Regions from separate parts of the Paenibacillus sp. ALJ109b genome, predicted to be linked through region 1. Evidence: riboswitches for the same ligand, from Rfam matches in the RefSeq annotation. Region 1 holds a riboswitch; each other region holds the start of a gene.
What was found. Region 1 has a riboswitch for thiamine pyrophosphate ahead of G3352_RS22190 (thiamine phosphate synthase). Riboswitches for the same ligand answer to the same signal wherever they lie in the genome.
Positions count from the first base shown of each region.

Region 2: linked by a shared signal. The riboswitch ahead of G3352_RS19985 (ABC transporter substrate-binding protein) and the one ahead of G3352_RS22190 (thiamine phosphate synthase) in region 1 are both predicted to bind thiamine pyrophosphate.
Region 3: linked by a shared signal. The riboswitch ahead of tenA (thiaminase II) and the one ahead of G3352_RS22190 (thiamine phosphate synthase) in region 1 are both predicted to bind thiamine pyrophosphate.

Region 1 is NZ_JAAIFP010000024.1:139,050-147,423, forward strand. It holds gene G3352_RS22175 (hypothetical protein) at 1-514, shown strand, start outside; gene G3352_RS22180 (hypothetical protein) at 501-1,484, shown strand; gene G3352_RS22185 (ABC-F family ATP-binding cassette domain-containing protein) at 1,618-3,168, shown strand; TPP riboswitch at 3,233-3,342, shown strand; gene G3352_RS22190 (thiamine phosphate synthase) at 3,563-4,249, shown strand; gene thiO (glycine oxidase ThiO) at 4,254-5,483, shown strand; gene thiS (sulfur carrier protein ThiS) at 5,480-5,683, shown strand; gene G3352_RS22205 (thiazole synthase) at 5,687-6,454, shown strand; gene G3352_RS22210 (ThiF family adenylyltransferase) at 6,451-7,500, shown strand; gene G3352_RS22215 (winged helix-turn-helix domain-containing protein) at 7,685-8,374, shown strand.
Region 2 is NZ_JAAIFP010000019.1:215,544-223,917, forward strand. It holds gene serS (serine--tRNA ligase) at 1-587, opposite strand, end outside; gene G3352_RS19965 (MFS transporter) at 969-2,204, shown strand; gene G3352_RS19970 (DUF2798 domain-containing protein) at 2,388-2,876, opposite strand; gene G3352_RS19975 (VOC family protein) at 3,063-3,449, shown strand; gene G3352_RS19980 (NAD-dependent epimerase/dehydratase family protein) at 3,466-4,221, shown strand; TPP riboswitch at 4,367-4,479, shown strand; gene G3352_RS19985 (ABC transporter substrate-binding protein) at 4,701-5,741, shown strand; gene G3352_RS19990 (thiamine-binding protein) at 5,964-6,254, shown strand; gene G3352_RS19995 (ABC transporter permease) at 6,254-7,012, shown strand; gene G3352_RS20000 (ABC transporter ATP-binding protein) at 7,056-7,955, shown strand; gene G3352_RS20005 (TatD family hydrolase) at 8,051-8,374, shown strand, end outside.
Region 3 is NZ_JAAIFP010000001.1:69,547-77,920, reverse strand. It holds gene G3352_RS00330 (HAD family hydrolase) at 1-166, shown strand, start outside; gene G3352_RS00325 (AraC family transcriptional regulator) at 163-978, opposite strand; gene G3352_RS00320 (NAD(P)/FAD-dependent oxidoreductase) at 1,188-2,318, shown strand; gene G3352_RS00315 (hypothetical protein) at 2,327-2,617, shown strand; TPP riboswitch at 2,664-2,762, shown strand; gene tenA (thiaminase II) at 2,884-3,555, shown strand; gene G3352_RS00305 (GNAT family N-acetyltransferase) at 3,599-4,132, shown strand; gene G3352_RS00300 (TetR/AcrR family transcriptional regulator) at 4,182-5,081, shown strand; gene G3352_RS00295 (DHA2 family efflux MFS transporter permease subunit) at 5,244-6,683, opposite strand; gene G3352_RS00290 (TetR/AcrR family transcriptional regulator) at 6,965-7,567, shown strand; gene G3352_RS00285 (hypothetical protein) at 7,632-8,291, opposite strand.

The DNA.
Region 1 (8,374 bases):
GGCAGTGATTTTGCTATATGTATATCCGGCAGCAGAGACTGCAGATCGACAGGATGATATGGCACGCATGACCGTTGTTCAGACGGTTACCCGTTTTGTTGATGCAGTCAGAACAAAGGGATACATCTCCCCTGCGATGTATGCAGAGTTCGAAGAACAGATGGCCCGAACGGGGAATGCCTATGAGATTTCCATGGAACATTTGCACAAAAAATATGTTCCTCATTATGCAGATCCGATGGATCAGAGCACATTTTCTGGTACCTATGAAACTGTGCAGGATGGCTATTATTCAGCCCAGATTAAAGCAAAGCTGTTTCCTTCGTCTGGTGTGCTGGCTTTAGACGATCCTGGGCGCAGATATACACTGGCAATGGGGGATTTCTTCACAGTAACCGTCAAAAACACCAATCGCACACCTGCCATGCTGATTCGTGAGTGGTTAAACGGGTCTGCGCAAGCTGCAGCTGTGTTTACCACATATGGGGGTATGGTGCTCAATGAAGATTACTGATCTTTCTATTGTGTTTGTGCTTATCTTTTTACCTATATTGTGGGTTATTTCTCACAATATAGACAATGCCCAGGAGGCTCAATATTTAAGCAATCGATATAAGATGGCACTTCAGACTGCTGTACTGGATGCAGGGGCCGTGATGCATCAAAATGAGAAGCAAAACGATGAAGCAGGATATGATTCGACCAAATTTGTAAAAGCGGACAAAGAGCTTGCCTTGACTACCTTTACCCAAACAATGGCGCTAAATATGGGGATCCAGGATGATCCTGCTGCTATACGGGCCATGTTTAATTACATTCCTGCAATGGTTGTGTTGGATTATGATGGGTACTACATTTTGGCGAACGAAATTGAGATGACTGGTGATCTTGAAGATTCATTCCGGCAAGTTTGGAGTCCAAAAAAGCCCTATACATATTCTGATTCAAATGGTAGCAGTCTTAACTTCACACTCGATGGGTATGTGTATGCCTATGATGCAGGCTTGGGCATGTGGGTTGAAGGTTTCCAGAAAGAACTGGCCTCCAGCACACAAATCCCTCTGCTTCAAAATGCCGAGACGTTTGAGCAGATCAGACGAAGTCGGATCGTGACAAGTGTGCAGGAAGATTTGGCAGATGTTATTAACCGGCATAATGAGTTTGCAAGAAGGAATGGTGTTTCCTATACCTTTACCATGCCTTTGATTTCTCAGGAAGATTGGTACAATTCGATTAATGACACGGGGCTTATGGCTTTTATTCAGGGAATACCTGTAGGTAACCAAAAGATTAACAATTATGCCATTGGTGGTGGCAGACTGGTGAAGAAAACAGCGATCGTTGGCGGAGCTGATCCGGTGAGTGGAATTAAATACTATTATCCTTCCACATGTAACAATGGCTACAGAGCCGAAGAAGTGTTTACAAATGCTAAACAAGCGGCAGCGCAAGGTTATTTTGAGTATAACTGTTCCATAAAATAAAGGCAGTTTGTTTGGTAATATAAAAGCGAGGTTGCATGAGATGTTTACATTACTTTCAGAAAAGGCGACACCTGTGCTAAAATAGGGTTTCGGAACGATAGTAATGTCCAATAGATAGGAGCAACCTCATCTTATGAGTTTATTGTCAGTAGAGAACGTGAGTCACAATTTTGGAGACCGCACGTTATTTAAAAATGTATCTTTTCGTTTACTTGCTGGAGAGCGTGTTGGCCTTGTTGGTGCAAATGGTGTAGGCAAGTCCACACTGATGAACATCCTTACCGGGAAATTGTTAAAGGACGAAGGGAAGGTTGAATGGACCCCCAAAGTTCGTTATGGATATCTGGATCAGCATACCAAGCTCACACCTGGAAAAACGATTCGTGATGTGCTTAAGGATGCGTTCCTGCCCTTGCTTGAGTTGGAAAAGGAAATGATGTCCATCACGGATCAGATGGCAGACGCCGATCCGGACAAGCTCGAATTGTTGCTGGAAGAAATGGGTGACATTCAGGAGCAATTGGAGCAAGGTGATTTTTATCTGATTGATGTGAAAGTGGAAGAGATGGCAAATGGACTGGGCTTGTCCGCCATCGGTCTAGATCGTGACGTGGCCGCGCTTAGTGGTGGTCAACGTACGAAGGTATTGCTTGCCAAGCTCTTACTGGAGAAACCAACTGCACTTCTGCTGGATGAGCCGACGAACTATCTCGATGTGGAACACATCGAATGGCTGACGCGTTACCTGAAGGATTACCCGTATGCGTTTATTCTGATTTCGCATGATACGGAGTTTATGAATGAGGTCGTTAATGTTATTTATCATCTGGAATTTGCCAAGTTGACGCGTTATGCAGCGAACTATAACAAATTCCTTGAAATGGCCGACATGAATAAGGCGCAGCATATTGATGCTTATGAGAAACAGCAGGAGTTTATCAAGAAGCAGGAAGATTTCATTCAGCGGAACAAAGCCCGCGCTTCCACTTCCGGTCGTGCCAAGAGCCGTGAGAAGCAGCTCGGTAAGATTGAACGGATCGATCGTCCAGACGAAGCAGCTAAACCCACATTCAAATTCAAGGATGCCCGGGCGAGTAGTAAAACCGTCTTTGAGGGTATTGATTTTGAAATTGGATATTCATATGCATTATTGCCTAAAATGACGATGACGATTGAGCGTGGCGAGAAAATTGCCATTGTTGGATGTAACGGTGTAGGTAAATCCACATTGCTCAAGACTATCTTGGGGAAAATCCCACCAATCAGCGGTAAGACTTTCTTGGGTGACTATCTGGAAACAGCCTATTTCGAACAGGAAGTACGTGCAGGTAATATTACTCCAATCGAAGATGTGTGGAACGAATTTTCTCATCTGACACAGAATGAAGTCCGGGGGCATCTCGCACGTTGTGGATTGAAAAATGAGCATATCACCCGCCCGCTTAACGCGCTTAGTGGTGGTGAACAAGCCAAAGTTCGTCTGTGTAAACTTCTGATGCGTGAAAGTAACTGGATTTTGTTCGATGAGCCTACAAACCATTTGGATGTAACGGCTAAAGCAGAGTTGAAACGTGCCTTGCAAGAATTCAAGGGTACCGTGCTGCTCGTATCCCATGAACCTGATTTTTATGAAGGTTGGGTTACCAAAACGTGGGATGTTGAAGCTTGGTCCGAAAAACAATAACGTAATAAATGGAAATGTACGGTGACAAAAAAAGGTGTCTATGGTAACATAGGCTACAGCTTCATATGAACACTAGGGGGGCCGCACGATGCGGCTGAGATGGAAGAATGCGATTCCGGACCCTTTGTACCTGATCTGGATCATACCAGCGTAGGGAAGTGGCGCGTTTCAACTAATGACAAAGAGCTTTATCGATGACTTCACGATATTGCCTGCAAGATGAATCATGCAACTCTCTATGTAACAGCGTTGCGACTATGGTTGGTTTCTATAGTTGTTATGTGTTATGTATAGAGTAATTGCATGCGACAGTCATTCAGTTGATCCATGAATTCTACATTCGTGGCCACTCCCCTACGGGAGTGGCTTTTTTTGTTTTGTATCAGCTTAAATCATGCAAGAGGAGGCGAACGGGACGGCAATCTTCCACGAACATGTAACTACAAGATCATTCGAACTGCATGTGGTTTCACCAGGTACAGGAGACATGGACTCTTTTCTGAATATTGCTAAGGATATATGGCGGTGGGTCGATTATATCCACATTCGGGAAAAAAAGCTGGCCCTTGAGAAACAGATGTATTGGGCGCAAAGTCTGAAAACACAAGGTGTTCCATCTAACCGAATCATTATGAATGGCTCAGATCAGCTGGATCAACATGCGTCGCTTGGTGGTGTGCATTGGGGTCAAGCAGTTATTCGCAGCTACGATAAGGATGACTTGAAGAGAGTCGATCGGCTGCGCGTAGGCATATCGGTTCATTCTCTGGAAGAAGCAAAAATTGCAGAAGAACGTGGAGCGGATTATCTCTTCTATGGGCATGTCTATGCTTCAAATAGTAAACCTAATTGCGAATCAAGAGGGCTTAGTGCGTTGGCTGAGGTATGCTCCAATGTTTCGATTCCGGTGATCGCGATTGGCGGGATTAGTCCTGAGAATATTGCTGCAATTCGAACTGCTGGTGCCAGAGGAGCCGCTGTGATTTCAACGATTTGGGCAAACGATGAGCCGAAACTGGCCGCGTGTTTATTGCGACAGGCGATAGAGGATTCAGAGAGGTATGTCGAACCAGGGAGATGAGATCATGAGAGAGGAAGCAAGAAGTCGAAGCAGAAATCGTTCAAGCCATCATCCAGGAATAGTATCGGGAAGTAAAGTCGGAGCGGAAGTTCGAGGCAAGTTTCATGCAGAAACCATTATTGTAGGTGGAGGAGTTATCGGTTGTGCCATCGCATGTGAACTCGCTACTCGAGGACATGATGTTCTTCTGGTTGAGCGGGCACGGATTGCTGGGGGAACTTCCTGTGCAGCCGCCGGGATGCTTGCTGCTGACAGTGAGGAATTCACTCATACTGTAATGGCGAAGCTTGCACGGAAGAGCAGAGCTTTGCTTCATGAGCAGAAGGGACGAATCAGTTCGCTTAGCGGAGTGGAGATGGGGCTGCAACAGCATGGTTTTATTACTCCTTTTCGTTCATACAGTGAGGTCAGCAGTTACAAAAATAATCGATCGTCTACCTTATCTACAGAACATATTTGGTGGGATCGAGTCGCTGTCCAACAGGAAGCTTCATGGTTAAACAGGGATACGTATGGTGCGTATTACAGACCTTCCGAGAGCGAGGTTCTTCCCGTCAATCTAACACAGGCTTATATCAGATCAGCTCAAGCTATGGGTGCGAGGGTGATGGAAGGTGTACAGGATGTCCGTTTGCATACGAATGTAAACGGTGTGCAAGGAATCGAGACTTCAATAGGAACGATGACATCGAGAAATGTCATTATTGCTACAGGGTTACATGGTGAAGAATTGATGAAACATGTGGGTCTGAAGTCGCCTATTTTGCCTGTGAAGGGAGAAATTGTAGCGGTGCAGTTTTCACCCGACCATGTCGGTTACAGACCTGACAAAACGGTGTATGCAGAGGATATATATATTGTTCCCAAAGCCAATGGAGAAGTATGGATCGGTGCAACAAGCCTTCCTGGAAGAACAGATATGAAAGTCTCGGTGCAAGGCATTCAGAAGCTGCTCGCAGCTGCAACAAACTGGGTACCTGGCATGAAGGAAGCACATTTTATCCGAGCCTGGGCTGGTGTACGTCCTTCGACTCCGGATGGACTTCCGTATATAGGGGCTTGTGAAAGTGTTCCTGGTTTATTCGCTGCTTTTGGACACTATCGAAACGGCATATTACTTAGTGCTATTACAGCCAGCCTCATGGCTGACTTAATTTGTGGTAAAAACTCTGAAGAGCTGGGGATTCAGGACCTTTGTCCAGAACGTTTGAACAGAAAGGAGATGTTGCAGTGAACATCACTGTCAACGGACAAACCATGCAAATTGAAGATAGCTTAAATCGTGTGGATAAATTGCTCCATTCATTTAATTTGCAAGTAAAAACAGTCGTGGTTGAATTGAATCGTCAAATTTTAACGCGGGAATATCATGAAACGACGGCGTTAAGAGACGGAGACCGAATTGAAATTGTACATTTTGTGGGAGGCGGTTGAATTATGCTGAGGATTGGAAATTATACGTTTGAATCTAGATTGCTGCTGGGTACAGGTAAATTTTCGGACTTGGAAGTGCAGAGCCAGGCGGTTGAGGCCTCAGGTACGGAAGTATTGACGTTTGCAGTTCGACGATTGAATCTGGAAGATCGCAACAAACAGCACTTTCTGGACACACTTGATTTGAAAAGGTATACCCTGCTTCCCAATACAGCGGGTGCTTCAACAGCAGAGGAAGCTGTGCGAATCGCTGAACTTGCTCGAGCGTCAGGACTTTGTGATATGATAAAAGTAGAAGTTATCGGCGATGGAATTACTTTGCTTCCTGACCCAATTGAAACCTATAAAGCTTGCGAAATCTTGCTTGAAAAGGGCTTTACGGTACTGCCTTATATCTCGGACGATGTTATTTTGGCCAAGCGATTGCAACTACTCGGCGTACATGCTGTTATGCCTGGTGCATCACCTATAGGGGCGGGAAGAGGTATTATTAATCCCTATAACCTGGAGATTATTATTGAACAAGCCGTCGTTCCTGTTATTGTAGATGCAGGACTTCGTGCACCTAAAGATGCTGCTCATGCAATGGAGCTGGGAGCTGACGGTGTATTGTTAAATACGGCTGTCTCCGGATCCGGAGATCCGGTGAAGATGGCGAAGGCAATGCGAATGGGGGTTGAAGCAGGTAGACTGGCTTATGAGGCAGGCATGATTCCCGTTAAGCGCTATGCAGCAGCGAGTAGTCCGGCGGAAGGAATGGTTCATACATGACTAATCAGACACAATCTTCTGAACAGGGAGACCGCTATTCCAGACAGGAACGGTATGCACCTATCGGTAAGGAAGGTCAGCATAGATTGAATAGCAGTAAAGTATTAATTGTTGGAGCGGGCGCGCTTGGTACGGGCATTGCTGAAACACTGGTACGTTCAGGAATTGGCCATATTACCATTGCAGATCGTGACTATGTGGAGTGGAGCAACCTACAGCGACAGCAATTATATATAGAGCAAGACGCGATTCATCGAATGCCCAAAGCGATGGCAGCAAAGAATCGTCTATCTGACATTAATTCTACTGTTGAGGTTGTAGGCAAAGTGATGGACGTCAGAGTAGATGAACTGGAGGAATTGGTTCAAAACGCAGACTTGATCATGGATGCAACAGATAATTTTGATACCCGGTTATTAATAAATGATATGTCACAGAAGTATCGTATTCCCTGGATTTATGGGGGATGTGTGGGGAGTTATGGAATTACCTACACGTTTCTGCCTGGAGAAACGCCTTGTTTAAACTGTTTGTTGGGTGAGGTTCCGTTAGGTGGGGATACCTGTGATACGTCAGGCATTATCCCTCAGGCGGTGCAGATGGTTACGGCTAATCAGACTGCCGAAGCGATGAAGCTTCTCAGTGGTAATTCAGGTGCATTGAGACGCAAGTTGTTATCATTCGATGTGTGGAGAAATGAATACATATCCATTAACGTCGACGGTGCCCGAAAAGAAGATTGTCCTTCCTGCGGAGTAAAGGCTAACTTTCCGTACCTCTCTGCCTCAAATCTGGAGAAAACAGACGTATTATGTGGCAGGGATACGGTTCAGATTCGCCCTTCACGGCGGATGAATCTGGATTTACAGCATACGGCTGATCGTCTTGGCAAGCTGGATGAAGGCAAAGTGGAGGCTAATGCATTTTTGGTTTCTTTTACAACTGGATCACACAGGATGGTCATTTTTCAGGATGGTCGCGTCCTAGTTCATGGAACAAAAGACACGGCAGAGGCGCGTACGCTGGTTCACCGGTACTTTGGTTAGAAAAAAATCAAATGATTGTTCCGAGTCCGTTCCTTCGGGGAATGGACTTTTTCATTTTACGGCATGATAAACATACAACAATGCTGCGAAGCACAGTGGTCACAAGTATGTATGTGTAGACTGGAGACCAAGTGTAGTCTTAACCAGCAAATGTAGTAGCGTATAAGACAGGCCGGGTGAAAAAATGAAAACATCCATATTACTGGTTGGCAGAGGCGATTTGGTTTCTTTTATTCAAGGCATATTGTGTGCTGAAGGGTACCAGGTCGAGCAAATGGAATGGACAGATCTGAACCGTCTTTCTGAACCAACACTCACGAATCTCAATATGATCATATTAATAAATGAAGGATGTCATGAAGATACCCTGAAAAGTGGACTGGAGTCTTTCGTGCGCATAGGAGTCACATCGCCATTGCTTGTGGTAACTCCCAAGATATCGCCAGAATTGATTGTGGAATTGCTCGATTACGGCGCTAATGATGTGATGGAAGCACCTATTCACGGCAATGTGATGATGGCCAGAATACGGAATTTTTTACGTGTGTTCTCGCAGGCTACTCAGGAAGATGAAGAAGTCATTGTAGTACATGATCTCAAGGTCAATCTCCGTTCGCGCCGAGTAAGTCGTGCTGGTGAATATTTGGTGTTGACTCCGAAAGAATACGAATTGCTGGAGTTTCTGGCTCGTCATGTGAACGAGGCGTGTCCCCGAAGCGTTATTTTGAAGGAAGTATGGGGGTATGATTTTGCAATGGATACCAATGTGGTGGATGTGTATATCAAACATTTACGGGTGAAGGTGGATAAAGGGAGGAGTGTCAAACTAATTCATACCGTTCGTGGAGTGGGTTATATGCTTCATACCCAATAA
Region 2 (8,374 bases), on a different contig from region 1:
ACTTCCATTGGCGTAAATCCATGCTTCAGCAGCAGATCAAGCGCAAGTTGCTGTACAGCCCGGTGCAGGAGCAGCCCTGCTCCTTTGAGCACATAGCTTCGTGTTCCGCCGATTTTCACCCCACGTGGGATGTCGATTAGGTCATGCCTTTCACCGAGCTCTACGTGATCCTTGGCCTCATAATCGAATACCGGCAGCTCACCCACACGTCTCAGCTCCACATTATCCTCATCCGATGCACCCACTGGCGTGTCCGGCGATACAACATTGGGTACCAACCATTGCAGCCTTGTCACTTCCTCTTGCACAACGGCAAGCTTGGCTTCAACTTGCTCTAACTGACCATTCAGCTGTTTCACCTGTTCCCTTAAACCCTCGGCCTGTTCACGCTCACCAGCTTGCATCAGTCTGCCAATATCTGCAGATAACGAATTACGTACTCTACGTCCTTCTTCCGTTTCCAGTAAAAGTGCTCTGCGCTCCTCGTCCCGTTCCAACAATTCGCGAATACTGATATTCATTCTCTTGCCAACTGCCGCAGCTTGCACCTCTTCTGCATGCTCCCGAATCCACTTCATTTCCAACATGGTCACCGTCTCCTTTGGCTGTAAAAATACAAAGAGCGCCCTCATCCCTTGGGACGAGGAGCGCTCTGCTCGCGGTGCCACCCAACTTGCCAAACCAGAATATTCTGGTTCAGCCTCTTGGTCCGCGATAACGGGCGGTTCCGGTTAACTTGGGGAATGGTTCGCTCCCCTGGCGAAAACGCCTCCGAGTTGGATGCTCTTCAACGGCATGGTCCGATCTGTAATTGTTGTTTTTCAGTATATACGAACTTTAGCCTCCATTGCAAGTTATCCGTGCACACCCTTACATGTCCTGTTATGATAGAGATTGTTTGTTTTTAGGAAATACTCCTGAATGGCAGACTTACTACATAACATAATATCTAGAAGGAGTTTTTCTTCATGAAAAAATTGCTTTGGATTGGATGCTTATCCTATTTCCTCATCGGACTTGCCCATGTGGTTCTCGGCTCCATCCTGCCCGTTGCTCTTGAACATTATGGCAAGGATTATAGTCAGGGGGGCACACTGATATTTGCCCAATTTGCCGGGTTCCTGGGTGGTGTATTGTTATCTCCGTGGTTGAATAAACGCTTCGGGAAACGAGGCGGTCTATTAATTGCCGCAGCTCTGCTCTGCATTGCAGAGTTATCCTATATGCTGCTGCCTCCTTGGGGCTGGATGTTCGTCATTGCACCTGCAGCCGGATTCGGCTTCGGTATGATAGAAGCTGTCATCGGTACAATCATCATTGCTGCAATTAAAGATAATACGGCGGTTGCCATGAGCCGACTTGAAGTGTTATTTGGTATCGGCGCCATGGTCATGCCTCTCATTGCAAGCGGTCTGATTTCTGCCGGGTACTGGCGCATGTCGTTCCTCGTGGTTGCCGTCTGTGCAGCGATGACTTTTATCTTCTGGGCCAAAAGTTCATTCGGTGAGCTGGACAGCGAGCTGAGTCGCCGTAGCTCAGACCAGACTCCTGTACACACTCACGCTGCTGAATCGCCAAATGGATCGAATCCTGAAGACATTAAACCAACCCGTTCAACCTATCACGGCCGTAATTTGGCTCTTCTATCTTTATTTGTTTTATTTTTCTTTCTCTATGTCGGCACTGAAATGAGCCTTGCCAACTTCATGCCAGCCATTCTGATTGAGAAAATGAACATGAAAGAAGCAGGTGCTGCACTTAGTGTTACCTGCTTCTGGATCGCCATGTCTGTTGGACGACTTTTTGCCGGATATATTGCGGAGAAATTCCAATATCGCGTCTACGTTCTGTACAGTTGCCTTGCAGCAGTTGTACTGCTGATGATCTTTCCTTTTACCAACCAGATCTGGTCGGCATTTCTGATCATTCTGTTGCTCGGGCTCGCATTATCGGGCGTATTCTCCATTGCCCTCGTCTTCGCCAGCAAAATGCTGCCTGGAACAGAAGAATCGACGCCAAGCATTCTGATTGCATCAGGTGGGGTTGGTGGTGCCATTCTGCCTTTGGTTACAGGCTGGAGTCTGGACCATCTGGAGGTTAACCAGTCGGCATGGATGCTTGCCATTTTTGCAGTTGGTCTGCTGATTATCAGCGTGATTGCGTATCAATGGCAGCGTAGGCATACTGTGAGTTCAGCATCGTAATATCTACCGAACAGAAGATAAAATTAAATTCAATTAATCATAGTTGTAAAAAGTTAGGCGTCGTAGCGTGAATGCTACGACGCCTTTTTTGATTTGAAAATGTACAATTACTTCTTTATCTTAGAGCAGTGGACGATTGCCCAGGAAATACTTTTAGGTGCTCTAAATCGGAACTAACGTTATTTAGGTTGAAGGGACTACATTCCCTTTATCCTTAATGAATTTACCGAATACATATCGAACGAGTGGTCCCAGAATAATAATTTGGTAAGGAAGCGCCAGGCTGAAATTACGAGCAATCGTATGAAGATACGTACTAAGTATGGATGCTCCATTCAACTGATTCGCAAGATAAGCGGAAATCATTCCGTACAAGGACATAATCAGAACCATCCCAATGACCATGAAAAATGACATAGCGAGCACGCCCAAAATTTTATTGGATTTGTCAAAAGGTAAGGAAAATGCAATTTTTCTCGCTACAGGTCCAACAATGAAGGACTCCACCAGGAACGCAATGATAAAACACAATATGAATTGAAGCAGTATATCTAGCGCGGACATCTTGCTCAATAACCCATTGTGCCATAAATTGAAGGCCATCATGACGATGACCATTCCTGTGCACATCATCATTCCAAAAATAATCTGTTCTTTCTTCGTTGTTGGCAAATCTCTCATCCTCTCTGTTTACCTTCGTAATTATAGAGATAATGAACCCCTCCTCATAAGTGAACATTCTGTGAACAATTATAATTTTTCCAAATTAAAATCTTATTTGACAACCTCGTGGTACAGCCCTATCATATCCCTTAAAATGGTAGAAAATATTCGCTACATATAAGGAGGATTTTAATTATGAGTTTTCAAAAGCGCATTGACCACGTCGGCATTGCCGTTCGTGATCTGGAGACCACGCTGCGTTTCTATACGGAGATTGTTGGTCTTGAATTGAAAGACCGGGTAACCCATACCAACGGTGTCATTCAGCTCGCCTTTCTCGGCTTCAACGGAAGCGATGAGACCGAGATTGAGTTAGTTCAGGGATACAGCGACAAGCTGCCTTCCGAAGGTACGGTGCACCATTTTGCCATCCATGTCGATGACCTTGAGTCTGAGTACAACCGCATTAGGGAAACCGAGGCCGAGTTTATTGATGGAGAGATTATTACACTGCCTAACGGTTACCGTTATTTCTTCATCTATGGACCTGAAAAGGAATGGATTGAGTTCTTCCAGCGCTAAGAATTGGAGCTGATTTATGAACATTTTAATTACCGGCGCAGCCGGAAAAATTGGACGTGACTTGTCCCAACACTTGTCAGAAGCATTTCACCTGCGACTAACGGATTTGAATATCGACAGACTGCATACGTATCAAGGGACAAGCCATGAGATCATGACACTTGATGTGACAGATCCCGAAGCCTGTCAGCACGCTTGCGAAGGCATGGATGTGGTTGTACATTTGGCGGGAGATCCCTCCCCACATGCAGGCTTCTATGAATCGTTGTTGGATATCAATATCAAGGGTACATTTAATGTATTCCGTGCAGCTAAAGACCAAGGTGTACGGAGAGTCGTTCTGGCAAGCAGTGCACAGACGATCGAGGGGTATCCCATTGATGCTCAAGTCTATCCGGACATGCCGACACGCCCACGGAATTTGTACGGGGTTAGCAAATGTTTTGGTGAATCGCTCGCTTCCTATTTTGCGTATACCGAAGGTATACAAAGTGTAGCAATACGTATAGGTGCATATGATGATTTCCAACCGGATGGACCCGCGCTGGAGGCAAGGGATATGAGCGCGTATATTAGTCCGGCTGACTTGTGTGATTTGATGTTCAAAGCAATTACAGCTACAGATCTGGAGCCCTTCACCATACTGCATGGGATCTCGAATAATCGGTTTAAACGATTGAATCTCGAAGCGACTCAGAAACAGGTAGGATATGACCCGAAATCCGATGCTTTTGCACTCAGTCAGATTTCCTTATATGATTCGCCACGATAATTATTGAAAATCACACATCTAGAGAGGTCGTTATACACATGTATAATGGCCTCTTTGATTCATTCATACGTCCCCCTATCCAGTTCCTGACTGGACATGCATGGGCCTCTGGCCTATAATTACACCTAGTAATGCCCGTAACTTCATAGTTTCCCAGGGGAGTCGGAATAGGCCGGCTGAGAGTGTATCCCACCAAGATACTGACCCTTAGACCTGATCTGGATCATGCCAGCGTAGGAATCGGAGTATATCGAATTGGCCCAGCCTCTTTGCTGAGTGCCACATCTCTAACGCCTACACGCGTCCCGGATTAACGGGGCGCTTTTTTAATGTTCTTTTATATAGCCAGAGAGCTAAAAAAAGTGACGTCATCCGGATCATAGCTAGTATAAATCTGCTGATTTATGCAAGAAGCTTGGATATGAAGCCAAGGAGTACCCCGCGCCACTGGCCGGACAACATGAAGGAGAGAAATGAAGATGAGATGGCGTAAAATGATGGGCCTAATGCTCTTGTGCGTACTACTAGTGGCTGTGGCCGCATGTGGCGGCAAAGAAGCTGCACCTTCAGGAGAAAATGGCAGCAGCAACACCGAAAACAGCAATGAAGGTGACAACGCAGCCCTCAAAGACATTAAAGTGGTGCTGGACTGGACACCAAATACGAATCATACCGGCCTGTATGCGGCCGTAGATCAAGGTTTTTACAAAGCCGAAGGCTTAAATGTCGAGATTGTACAGCCAGGTGCCGGAGGAGCGGATACGATGGTAGCTTCGAACGAAGTGCCTTTTGGCGTAAGTTATCAGGAGAGTGTGACCCAGGCCCGCACACAGGGCGTACCGCTCGTGTCCATCGCTGCAGTCATTCAGCATAACACGTCCGGATTTGCCGCTCCGGTGGATCGGAACATCAAATCTCCCAAAGATTTTGAAGGTAAAACCTATGGTGGCTGGGGCTCTCCGGTGGAAGAAGCTGTGATGCAATCCATTATGGAAGGCGAAGGCGCCGATGTATCCAAAGTAAAAAATATTAGCATGGGCGATGCAGACTTCTTTACCGCTGTGAAACGCGATATCGACTTTGCCTGGATTTTCTACGCATGGACGGGCATTGAAGCCGAACTGCGCGGCGAACCGATCGACATGCTATATGTGAAGGATTATTCCGAGGCACTGGACTACTACACTCCTGTACTCGTTACCAATGAAAAGACGATTCAGAACGATCCAGAGCTGGTTAAAGCGTTCTTGAAAGCGACTTCCGAAGGATATCAATACGCGATTGAACATCCCGAAGATGCTGCCAACATTCTGATCAAGGCCGTACCGGATCTGGATAAGGACCTTGTACTCGCAAGCCAGAAGTGGCTGAGTCCAAAATATCAGGATGACGCACCACGCTGGGGTGAGCAGAAGCAGGAAGTATGGCAGAACTACACGGATTGGATGTTTAGCAAAAAACTGCTCGATGAGCAGGTAGATGTATCCAAAGCATATACAAACGAGTTCTTACCCCAATAAAAATTGTTTAAGTTTAACTTTTTTTTACACCAGAACGAAGAGTGCAGAACCCATCTGAAGAAACGAAGTGGTCGCCTTTATCGCCGGATTTTCCCCATGGGGAAAATGGAATCAAAAAATCCGGGGATAACAGCGATCGGAAGAGGGTACTGCAATCAGAGTGGTTTAGTGTAAAGCTGGTTTAACTCATGCAATTTAACCCGAAAGGAAAAGTGATCTTTCATGGCAAGCACACTACTTAGCATTCAAGTCATTCCCAAAACGCCAAATGGCGAAAATTCCTATCCTTATGTTGATCGTGCCATTGAAGTTATTCAGCAGTCCGGCTTGAAATATCAGGTTAATGCACTCGATACCACGATGGAGGGAGAACTAGAGGAACTGCTGGAGGTTGTCCGCAAAATGCACGAAGTTCTCGTGGAAGCCGGCAGTCCGAGCATCATCTCACAGATCAAGATCGCCCATAGCCCAAGCGGCTTCAGCATGGACACCCTGACGGAGAAATATCGCTAATGCATGCCTATTGGAAAAGCGTATGGCCGCCCTTTGTGGCGGTTATTCTCTTTATAGCCATATGGCAGGGAGCTGTCTCCCTGTTCCATATTGAGAAATGGATGCTGCCTGCGCCTTCGGACATCGCCCATGAAGCAGCGTCCCAGGCCGAGCGACTTGGCATGCATGCATGGGCAACAATCCAGCTGACATTGATCGGATTTGCAGCAGGTACGCTCGTGGGATTACTGATTGCGATGGTACTGCATTTGATTCCATTTTTGAAATCTGCACTCTATCCATTACTTATCCTTAGTCAAAATATACCGACCATTGCGCTTGCTCCGCTCTTGCTGATCTGGTTCGGATTTGGGCTGCTGCCCAAACTGATTACCATCATCCTGGTCTGCTTCTTCCCGGTGGCTGTAGCTGCCATGGACGGATTGACCCGCACCGATGCGGCCATGATGAACTATATGCGCATGGCTGGTGCAAAACGCGGCCAAATTTTCTGGAAACTCGAACTTCCACATGCATTGCCCTCGGTGTTCTCGGGGATTAAAATTGCCGCTACGTACAGCGTCATGGGTGCGATTATCGCCGAATGGATCGGTGCAGATAAGGGCATCGGCTATTATATGATGCTGCAAAAATCAGCCTATCGGACGGATCGTCTGTTCGTGGCAATCATGATTATTGTGGCATTGAGTCTGCTGCTCTTCCTGCTCATTGCGCTACTGGAAAAGCTGCTCGTACGCTGGCGTCCACAAAAGCGATAACTTTGAAATATGCACCATATAAAGGTTAGGAAGTGATGACAAGATGACACCCGAACACAACGAGCGGGTAGCTGCTGCGCCGGATGAAGGTGCAACCACTCCAACGAGTAGCGGAAGTCCTGAGTATGAAACCGTGGCCTTACCTGCACATCATTCATCACCAGCGTTGGAAGTTCTGAACGTGAATGCTTCGTTCCGAGAGCGACGCAGCACATTGCCCGTTCTGGATGGCCTGTCCCTGACCGTGGGACAAGGAGAATTCGTAGCCATCGTCGGTCCTTCCGGCTGCGGTAAAAGCACCCTGTTTCACATCATCGGCGGTCTGCTGAAACCTCAGGAGGGCCAAATCCTGATGAATGGTCAGGATGTTACCGGACAACGCGGCAAGATTAGTTATATGCCACAGCAGCCTGCACTATTTCCATGGCGTACCATCGAGGACAATGTGCTGCTTGCAGGTGAAGTGTCTGCGGACGCACCACCCCGAGCAGAAGCGCTTGCAGATGCCCGGAAGTGGCTGAGCAGTGTCGGACTGGCCGGATTTGAACAAGCCTATCCGCATATGTTATCGGGCGGCATGCAGCAGCGGGTTGCCTTTCTGCGCGCCCTGCTCAGTCCGCAGGAGTTGATGCTGCTGGACGAGCCTTTTAGTGCGCTGGATGCACTGACCCGCAGCGACATGCAGCGCTGGCTGCTCGATATCTGGGAACAGAACCGCCGCTCGGTGCTGTTCATCACGCATAATATCGAGGAAGCATTATTGCTTGCTGACCGTATCTATGTTTTATCGAATCGCCCTGCAGCTGTACTTCACGAAGTCGATGTTCCCTTTGATCGTCCACGTCGCGAAGCGATCACGGAGGAATCTGCTTTTCTTGAACGGAAACGGCAGATTTCCCAGTGGATGAGAGAAGAACAGCAGAAAACCCGCCTATCTAAATAGTGCGGGTTTTTGAGTTATTTTTTCCCTAAAATGGGTGATCCAAGACAAACTACGCTGCGTATCATTGGTAAAAGACAAAAAGGAGGGGTCCATCCATGCAATCAACCGCTTTTGCACCCTTGATCGATGCTCATCTTCACCTGGACAAATATAATCCTGAAGAACAACGTGAGATGCTGCATTCCTTCCCATCCCAACAGGTTGAGGCGGTCATCGCCGTTTCCATGAATCTGGCATCTGCCCAGACTAACCTGGAACTAGCATCACAATACCCTCGTACCGTATATCCAGCCTTTGGGTTCCATCCTGAGCAGCCCCTGCCGTCCCTGGCAGATCAGCATCTGTTCTTCGACTGGATCGAAAAGCATATGGGACAAGCCACAGCGATTGGGGAAGTTGGATTGCCCTATTACAACCGA
Region 3 (8,374 bases), on a different contig from region 1:
ATCCGAAGCGGTTGTGTTCGAAGACTCGCCGAATGGACTGAAGGCAGCCAAAGCCGCGGGGATTCGCTGTGTCATTGTGCCTAACGAGGTGACACGTAATCTGGAATTCTCGAAGTATGATCTGCGGTTAACCTCGCTCGCAGAGATCACGATGGAAATTCTTTAACCCTGGTATTGCTTGCGTAACTCAATAGGAGAGATTCCTTCATATTTTTTGAAAACGGATCCAAAATAACTGGCGCTGTTGAAACCGACAGCCCGAGCAATCTCGTGGGCCGTTATTCCAGCGTCATGGACGAGCATTTCCTTGGCTTTCAGTAACCGATATCGTGTCAGATAATCAAGCGGAGTCATTTGGAATTCCTTTTTGAATATCCGATTTAAATGCTGTTCGGTGACGTCCATTTGCTGAGCCAGCATGGTAAGCGAAATATCCTGATCATAATTTTGCTTGATAAAAGTAACCAGTCCGCCCAGCTTTAATCGGGCATCCGAGCGTTCATAAGCACCATAACGATCGCCATCAATAGTTAACCTGACCAGAAGCATGTACAGCAATGCGGATACGTGCCAGATCTGATCCTTGTGCCGGGACTGCAGCGCCAACGTTATTTCATGCAACAGGATATGAAGCATTCCATCCGGCTTGAAGGCGCGCAGCTCCCCGATCTGCAAGGTATGCAGAAACCGGGGCAATAAATAGCCATTAAAGGACAGACAATCGAATAACAATGAATCATCCAGATTGTCGTAACGATATGTTACCTCCGGAAACATAATAAGAGCTGTTCCTTCCCGAATTGAACACTCGTGATTTTGGGCTGCGATTTTCCCTGTTCCCCCGATACACTGCACAATACTGTAATCCCGTGAATGGCCGTTCCAATTCATTAATTCATCTACGGTTAGCTGATTTTGACCTGTAATCATAAGCGGCATATCGGGATCCAGTGAATTCCCCATACTAGGTTTCGGCATCGTTGTGTTATTCCTCATTTCGTTAAAGGTCGTGTGCGTAAATGGCGTGGATACAGAGTTAAAAGAAACCTGATTTGAATTATATTACATAATTAACATTTTATCGAAAACCTTTTAGGAACACGTTTCATAATGTCGATGCCTTGCCATTATCAGACCATACAGTATACGCTATAATGGATACAGTGATTTAGGAAAGGGATGCAGTCATGAAGAAAGTCATCGTCGTAGGATCAGGAATTCTTGGGGCTTCCACAGCGTATCAGTTGGCAAAACAGGGTGCGGAAGTTCTTCTTATAGACCGGAAAGATCGAGGGCAGGCTACGGATGCTGCTGCCGGGATCATCTGTCCCTGGTTATCTCAGCGCCGTAATCAGGATTGGTATCAACTTGCCAAGGCGGGTACACGTTTTTATCCCGGGTTGATTGAAGAACTCAAGAGTGAAGGGGAAACGGAAACGGGTTACGCTCAAGTGGGTGCTCTTAGTATTCATACGGATGTGGACAAAATCAACAAGATGCAGGAGAGGGCCCACCTTCGTAAAGAAGATGCACCGGAGATTGCCGATATTACCCGTCTAGATGCAAAAGAAACTCATGAGCGTTTTCCTCTTCTGGAGGAGAGCTTTCAGTCCGTCTACATCAGCGGAGCCGCGCGTATTGATGGGCGTGCGCTGCGTGATGCCTTAATTCGATCGGCACAACGAAATGGAGCGGTCCTGATTAATGGGGACGCCACACTTCAATATGAATTGAACCGAGTAAGTGGAGTTGTTGTGGACGGTAAAGTCATATCGGCTGACGAGGTTATTGTGTGTGCCGGCGCTTGGGCTAATGAACTGTTGAAGCCCTTGGGCATTGATTTTAAGGTTCATTATCAGAAGGCGCAAATTATGCACTTACAGGTTCACGATCGAGAGGACACTGGGAACTGGCCTGTAGTCATGCCTCCTTCGGATCAATATCTGTTAGCCTTTGATCAACAGAAGATTGTGATCGGTGCGACTCACGAAAATGATATTGAAGGATACGATACAAGAGTAACCGCAGGCGGAATGCAGGAAATTTTGAATAAAGGATTGGAACTGGCTCCCGGTTTAGCTGAAAGCACGTTTCAGGAAGTAAGAGTAGGATTTCGTCCATTTACACCAGGTTTTCTTCCGGTAATGGGTGCTGTTCCAGGTTGGAATGGCTTGATCGCAGCTAACGGGCTTGGAGCATCTGGGCTAACGATGGGGCCTTTTATTGGCAGTCAACTGGCCAAATTGGCTTTGGGTATGGATTTGGATATCGATATTCAGCCATATGACCTTGGAAAAGCAATGGATGATCAGAAATGAGGTGAACTATGACGTATTCACAGCGCTTAACTCACGGCTACTCCTCAGACGTCATCTATCTGGAGCACCAGATTGCCATCGCAGAGGAGGACTTGGCAAAAGCTGAGGAAAAGCGGCGGGCATATGAATCGGATTTAGATCAGTTAAAGACGTCTCCCGGGTATCATTCAACTTCAGCAACGAACGTCTCTAATGAGGAAAAATGGGTCGATGAGTTAACGAAATTGCAAAGTATGATTAAGGATATCCGGACCCGACTTAAGAACTTGCAAGAAGATTTAGGGGAACTTGAAGATTAATAGGAATGGATTGACATTTGGAAAAACACATGTTGTAATAAGCCTGAGCTATTTGCAGGGGGACTGTTCGCAGTTGAGAAGGCTAAAACCTGACCCTTTGAACCTGTTAGTTAATACTGACGTAGGGAGCAAATGACATGTACTCATGTTATTTTGCCCTTGCCGAAAATAGGACAAGGGCTTTTTGGTCTGCATTTTGGATGACAGAACGCGATAGCTGGATGTGAAGCGGGGACATAATAATTTTAATAAAAGGAGAAATGATCATGTCATTTTCAAGAACGTTAAAAGATAAGTCCAGAACCGTATGGGAAGATGGATACAACCATCCTTTTTTACACGAAATGGGGAAAGGCACACTGGATCGGGAAGCGTTTAAGTTTTATCTTCTTCAGGACTATACATATCTGATTGAATATGCGAAGATTTTTGCCATGGGTGCGGTGAAGGCGACAGATGAAAAACTGATGACGAACTTTACGGTGATTCAACATGCTATTCTGTACGAAGAAATGGATTTGCATCGAAATTATATGAATGAATTTGGGATTACGCTGGATGAACATCATGCTGTCAAACCCTCTCTATACAACAAGGCGTATACGTCGAATATGATGAGTGTTGCACAAACAGGTGGGGTTGCCGAAATCATCGCCGTCATTTTCCCTTGTGCGTGGACGTATTACGACTATGCTACAAGATTAAAAGAACAATATCGAGATTCATTAGAGGGCAATTTCTATCAGACTTGGATCGAAAATTATGCAAGTGATGACTTCCGCGACTCATTCGAATGGTTCTATGATACACTGGATGCATTATGTGAACATAAAACCGAGCAGGAGCTGGAGGCCATAGAAGACATATTCAGAAGAAGTGTTGAATTTGAATATCTGTTCTGGGATATGGCGTATAAACGGCAACTCTCGTACTTCTGATGAATGCAATCTACTACAACCAGAGATAAGGATGAACATACAGATGGACAATCGTGAGGAACGTATCTATTTGCGATTTTTGAACGTGGAGGACGCGCCGACACTGCTGGATTTGCAGTTCCGTAACCGGGCTGTTTTCGAAGAGATATCGGCAAGTGAACGATCGGAGACTTTCTATACACTGGAGGGTCAAGTTGCACTTCTTGAAGGTTGGAACAAGGCCAGAGAAGAAGGGAAACGTTACTCTTTCGGAATCTTCCTGAACAATACACATGAGCTCATTGGAGAGATTTCTCTGTTCGAACTTGAACTGGATTCCACAGCCAAATGGATTGTTGGTTATGTGCTAGATCAAGTGCAGAATGGCAAGGGATACATGAGCGAAGCCCTTCGGTTAGCACTGGATTTTGCTATGAATGAAGCGGGAATAAAACGAGTGGAGGCTGGTGCACTTCCCGACAATGCCGGATCAATTCGAGTGTTGCGTAAAGCGGGCTTCCAAGAAACGGACCGCCAGAATATTAAAATCAAGGGAATTTGGAAGGAACATGTGATGTTTGCAGTGGATTTGCAGTAGATTGTTGAATATCGTAACGTGTACCACCTAAATCATCCAGGGGGAACTTATGAATAAACGGAAACAAATGTTATTGGACTCAGCACTTGTGCTCTTTGAGAAACATGGAGTAACCAACACCTCCATACAGATGATCCTAGACGAGTCAGGTGTGTCCAAAGGAACATTTTATAAATTCTTTGGTTCCAAGGATGATTGTATTCTTGCCATTCTGGAGCAGCGTGTACAGGAAGATATGATGATTCGCAAAGATTTGCAGAGCCAAAGCTATGCATCCGATTTTGACTTACTGGTGGATCAAATTATGGTGCCGATGATTTTGCCGGAAAAAAAGCTTGTTGTGGAGCTATTCTGGACAGGCTTCTATTCTGGAGAATGCAATCTGGAGAACTTGACTCGTATGCAGTTAAATTGGTTATCTGAACGACTGGTACAGGTATTTGGTGAAGAATTAAAACCCTTTGCTTATGAAGGGGCTATTTTTGGTTTTGGCATGATACATCAAATCTCGAATATGTGGAGAAACTTCCATCTTGCCCAACCGAATTGGAACCATCTTGTGCCTAAAATCCTGAACTACATTGAAATTTTGCTTCGTTCCATGCTGGAAAGGCAAGAGCATATTGTTGATTTTCCAAGTCTGTTGGTGATCGCTCCTGATTCCAAAGAAATTGCGGTGGATAAAAACAATCTGATTGAAGGTCTTCAAAAATTCAATCATTCTATTCTCCACTCGGAAGTGTCTATTAAAGCGAAAGAACTGACCAAAGGACTGCTTGCTTTAGTCGAGCAAAAAGAGATCAATATTTCCATGTTGGAAGTAACGCTGCAGGCGTTTCAAACGGAATTTGAATCGTCTTCTATGAATTGCGAAGCTAGCAGAATTGTCAAAGACTGCGGCTTATATCTCGAACAAATCAGGCAGGTTCCGATGGAGAAAACGAAATAGAACACGTTAGCGCAGCGGTTCTCACTGAAGTGCAGAGGCTCCTGTTCATTTGTAATACACAAAAAAAGCGGCAGATTGGACGTAAAGCTTAGGGTCCTGATCTGCCGCTTTTTATATAAGATACATAGGCTCTACATGATGTAATTCATGTAAATGTTGTTCTTAATTTGTATTCATCGAGACTTTTTGTCTTACAGGCTGCTTGGAGTCTTCCTCCGTCGCTTGTTTGGTACGTTTGATGAAGAAGGAAAGTAGCAATCCGAGAACGGCAATGCCGATAATGACAACATAAGCATCATTAATTCCCTGGATCATGGATTCCATTCCCAACTGTTGCTGGGTTAAACCTTTGGCTGCACCCGTTGCCACCATGTCCTGTACATGTGCCGTTGTGCGACTAGTCATTACACTTACGAGCAATGAAGTACCCACAGCGCCAGCTACTTGTCTGACGGTGTTGGATATCGCTGTACCATGTGGCCCAAGTCTTGGAGGCAGTTGATTCAAACCTGCCGTTTGGATAGGCATCATGAGCAAGGCCATACCAATTCGGCGACCTGTTGACATTAAGACCAGGTAAGTATAACTGGTAGAATCGGTTAGATCGATGAAACCAATAGTGGTTACGATCGTGATAACCATCCCGATAATTGCCAGCCATTTTGCGCCAAACCGGTCAAACAATCTACCTGTTATTGGCATCAGGAAGCCCATGACAAGCGCCCCTGGAAGCAATAATAATCCTGACTCCAATGCCGTGTAGCCCCGTGCATTTTGGAGGTATAAAGGAAGCAACATCATATCAGCATACATGATCATCGTGATCGCGATATTAATGACCGTGGTCAGTGAGAACATATTATACTTGAAAGCACGCAGATCGAGCAGCGGATTTGTAGACGCGAGCTGTCTCCATGTGAACAGTCCAAGAGCAATAACTCCTGCTGCAAGGCATATGATTACTTCTGCACTTGACCATCCCAGACTTCCCGCCCGACTGAAGCCATACAGCAATGCACCAAATCCAATTGTGGACAGCAACACGCTGAGTGTGTCGAACTTGAGTTTGATTCGTTCCGATACATTTTTGAGATATACAAACGCAAAACCAATAACAATAACGGTTAGTGGGATCATTCCGTAAAACATCGTTTGCCATGTGTAGTTCTCAAGAATATATCCAGCAAGGGTTGGCCCAATCGCTGGAGCGAAAATGATGGCAAAACCGACCATACCCATCGCTGCTCCCCTTTTCTCAGGAGTGAACAGGGTTAGAATGACATGCATCAACAATGGCATGATAATACCAGCACCAGCTGCTTGAACCATACGTCCTGTCAACAATGTACCGAAATTACTCGCAAGGGCAGATATAATCGTACCGATGAGGAAAATAAACATCGAAGCTTGAAATAATTGCCGTGTCGAAAAACGTTGCATGAAATAGGCAGTGACAGGAATGAGTACACCATTCACCAGCATGTAGCCTGTCGTAAACCATTGGGCTGTTGCTGCTGAGATATTAAAATCCCCCATCAGCTCCGGAGTTGCCACGCTCATAACGGTTTGGTTCAATGTGGCAAGAAATGCACCCAATATCATAACAAACAGTATGGGGCCCTTTTTTACGTCATCTCTTTCTTTTAATCTAGCCTGACTCAATCCATTCCATCCTTTCAATCCACACGTGACTAAATTTACAACGTGTTGTATAGTTTACATTGTATTTATTGAATTATATACATATTCCCGGAGATTACAATTTACGATTTTGGGTATTTTCGTTGCTTATTTTACGAAAAAATAAAATATGTCGTCTAATTCGGAAATAAACGACTGATCATTTAAAATTGTAATTTTTAAAATTTGAGGAGTGATTTTGCATGAAGAACGAAAAGAAGCCTGCTACAGATCCTCGTATACTTCGTACAAGACAGTTGATTCGTGATGCTTTTGTAGATCTATTGCAGGAAATGGACATCGAGAAACTATCGGTCAATCGGATTGCAGAACGAGCGACGATCAACCGCGTGACCTTCTATCTGCATTATCGGGATATCACAGACATGATGGAGAAAATGGCGGATGAGATGATTGAGCACATTGAACGGATTGTGGACGAACATGCTCCTCAATTTGAAGATGCTGCCAATGATGGTTGGCCAGTGCTAGTGAAATTGCTTGAACACTTTGCTGACCACTCCAAATTCTATCGCGTCGTTCTTGCGTCAAGAAGAACCCCCATTTTTACGGAGAGACTATTGAAATTGCTAACGAAACTTGTTTCAGCTAAGATCGAAAGTTTGGAGCTGGGAAGCACACTTGAACAAGCAGGTATTCATAAGGAGATCGCCATCTGGTACAGTTCCTCAGCCCTAATTGGGACCATTGTATCCTGGCTTCGCAATGACATGCCTTATGCACCGCATTTTCTAGCCAAACAGTTCTCTTTAATTCGTGCTTATTCTTACAATGACTTGATATAACAAAAAAACATCCAGCTATAGTCAGAATCAACTATACGCAGATGTTTTTCAAGAATTTAACGGGCTACGCTCCTGTCGGAGTTCGTAATATCATATACAGCCCAATGAGTGCTGCCAGAGCACCAAAAATAATGCCAGACAGTCCATTGTAAAAGGTGGGATCTCCTTTGTATGAAAATGACATGATCGCAGTTTGTGTTAAGGAAAGTGAGATCAATGAAGAAGAGAAGTTCGTCAGTTTGATGGCTTCGATGACCGGCTCATTATTCCGTCTCGCCATAATGGCGCCCCCAAGAGAAACGGCGATTTCAGTAAAAGTAACGGCAGCTATAATGAAGGCGACATAGTGAGGATAATGCGTCCTGCTGCCTGTAACGAATAATAACTTACTGCAATAGATGATGTAGACCACACTTGAAGCGAGTACAATATTGCCTATAAATCGGTATGCAGCGTATTGTTTTTTTAGGATTTCCTCCGGGCTGGAATCATCAAGATTCGAGTCCTCATGTGCTTTTGCTGCGTGATACTTGGCAACAGCGATGCCGATATTATAAAAAGCGTTAATGCATAAAAAGAAGGAGAGCGTAAAAATCCCTAAAAGTATTTTCCCAACCGCGATAAGGGCATTTAGTGGAATAGATAATTTTGCAAAGTAGATAATGCGATTATTTTTAACTTTAAAGACAGATTCTCCTCTATTCAATGGACGTATCCAATTCACTTTATCCCTCCCGAACGAAAACCCGATGTGCAAAGAATGAGTCTAGTGTTCAAGCATACCATAGTAAACCATATGGTCCACGT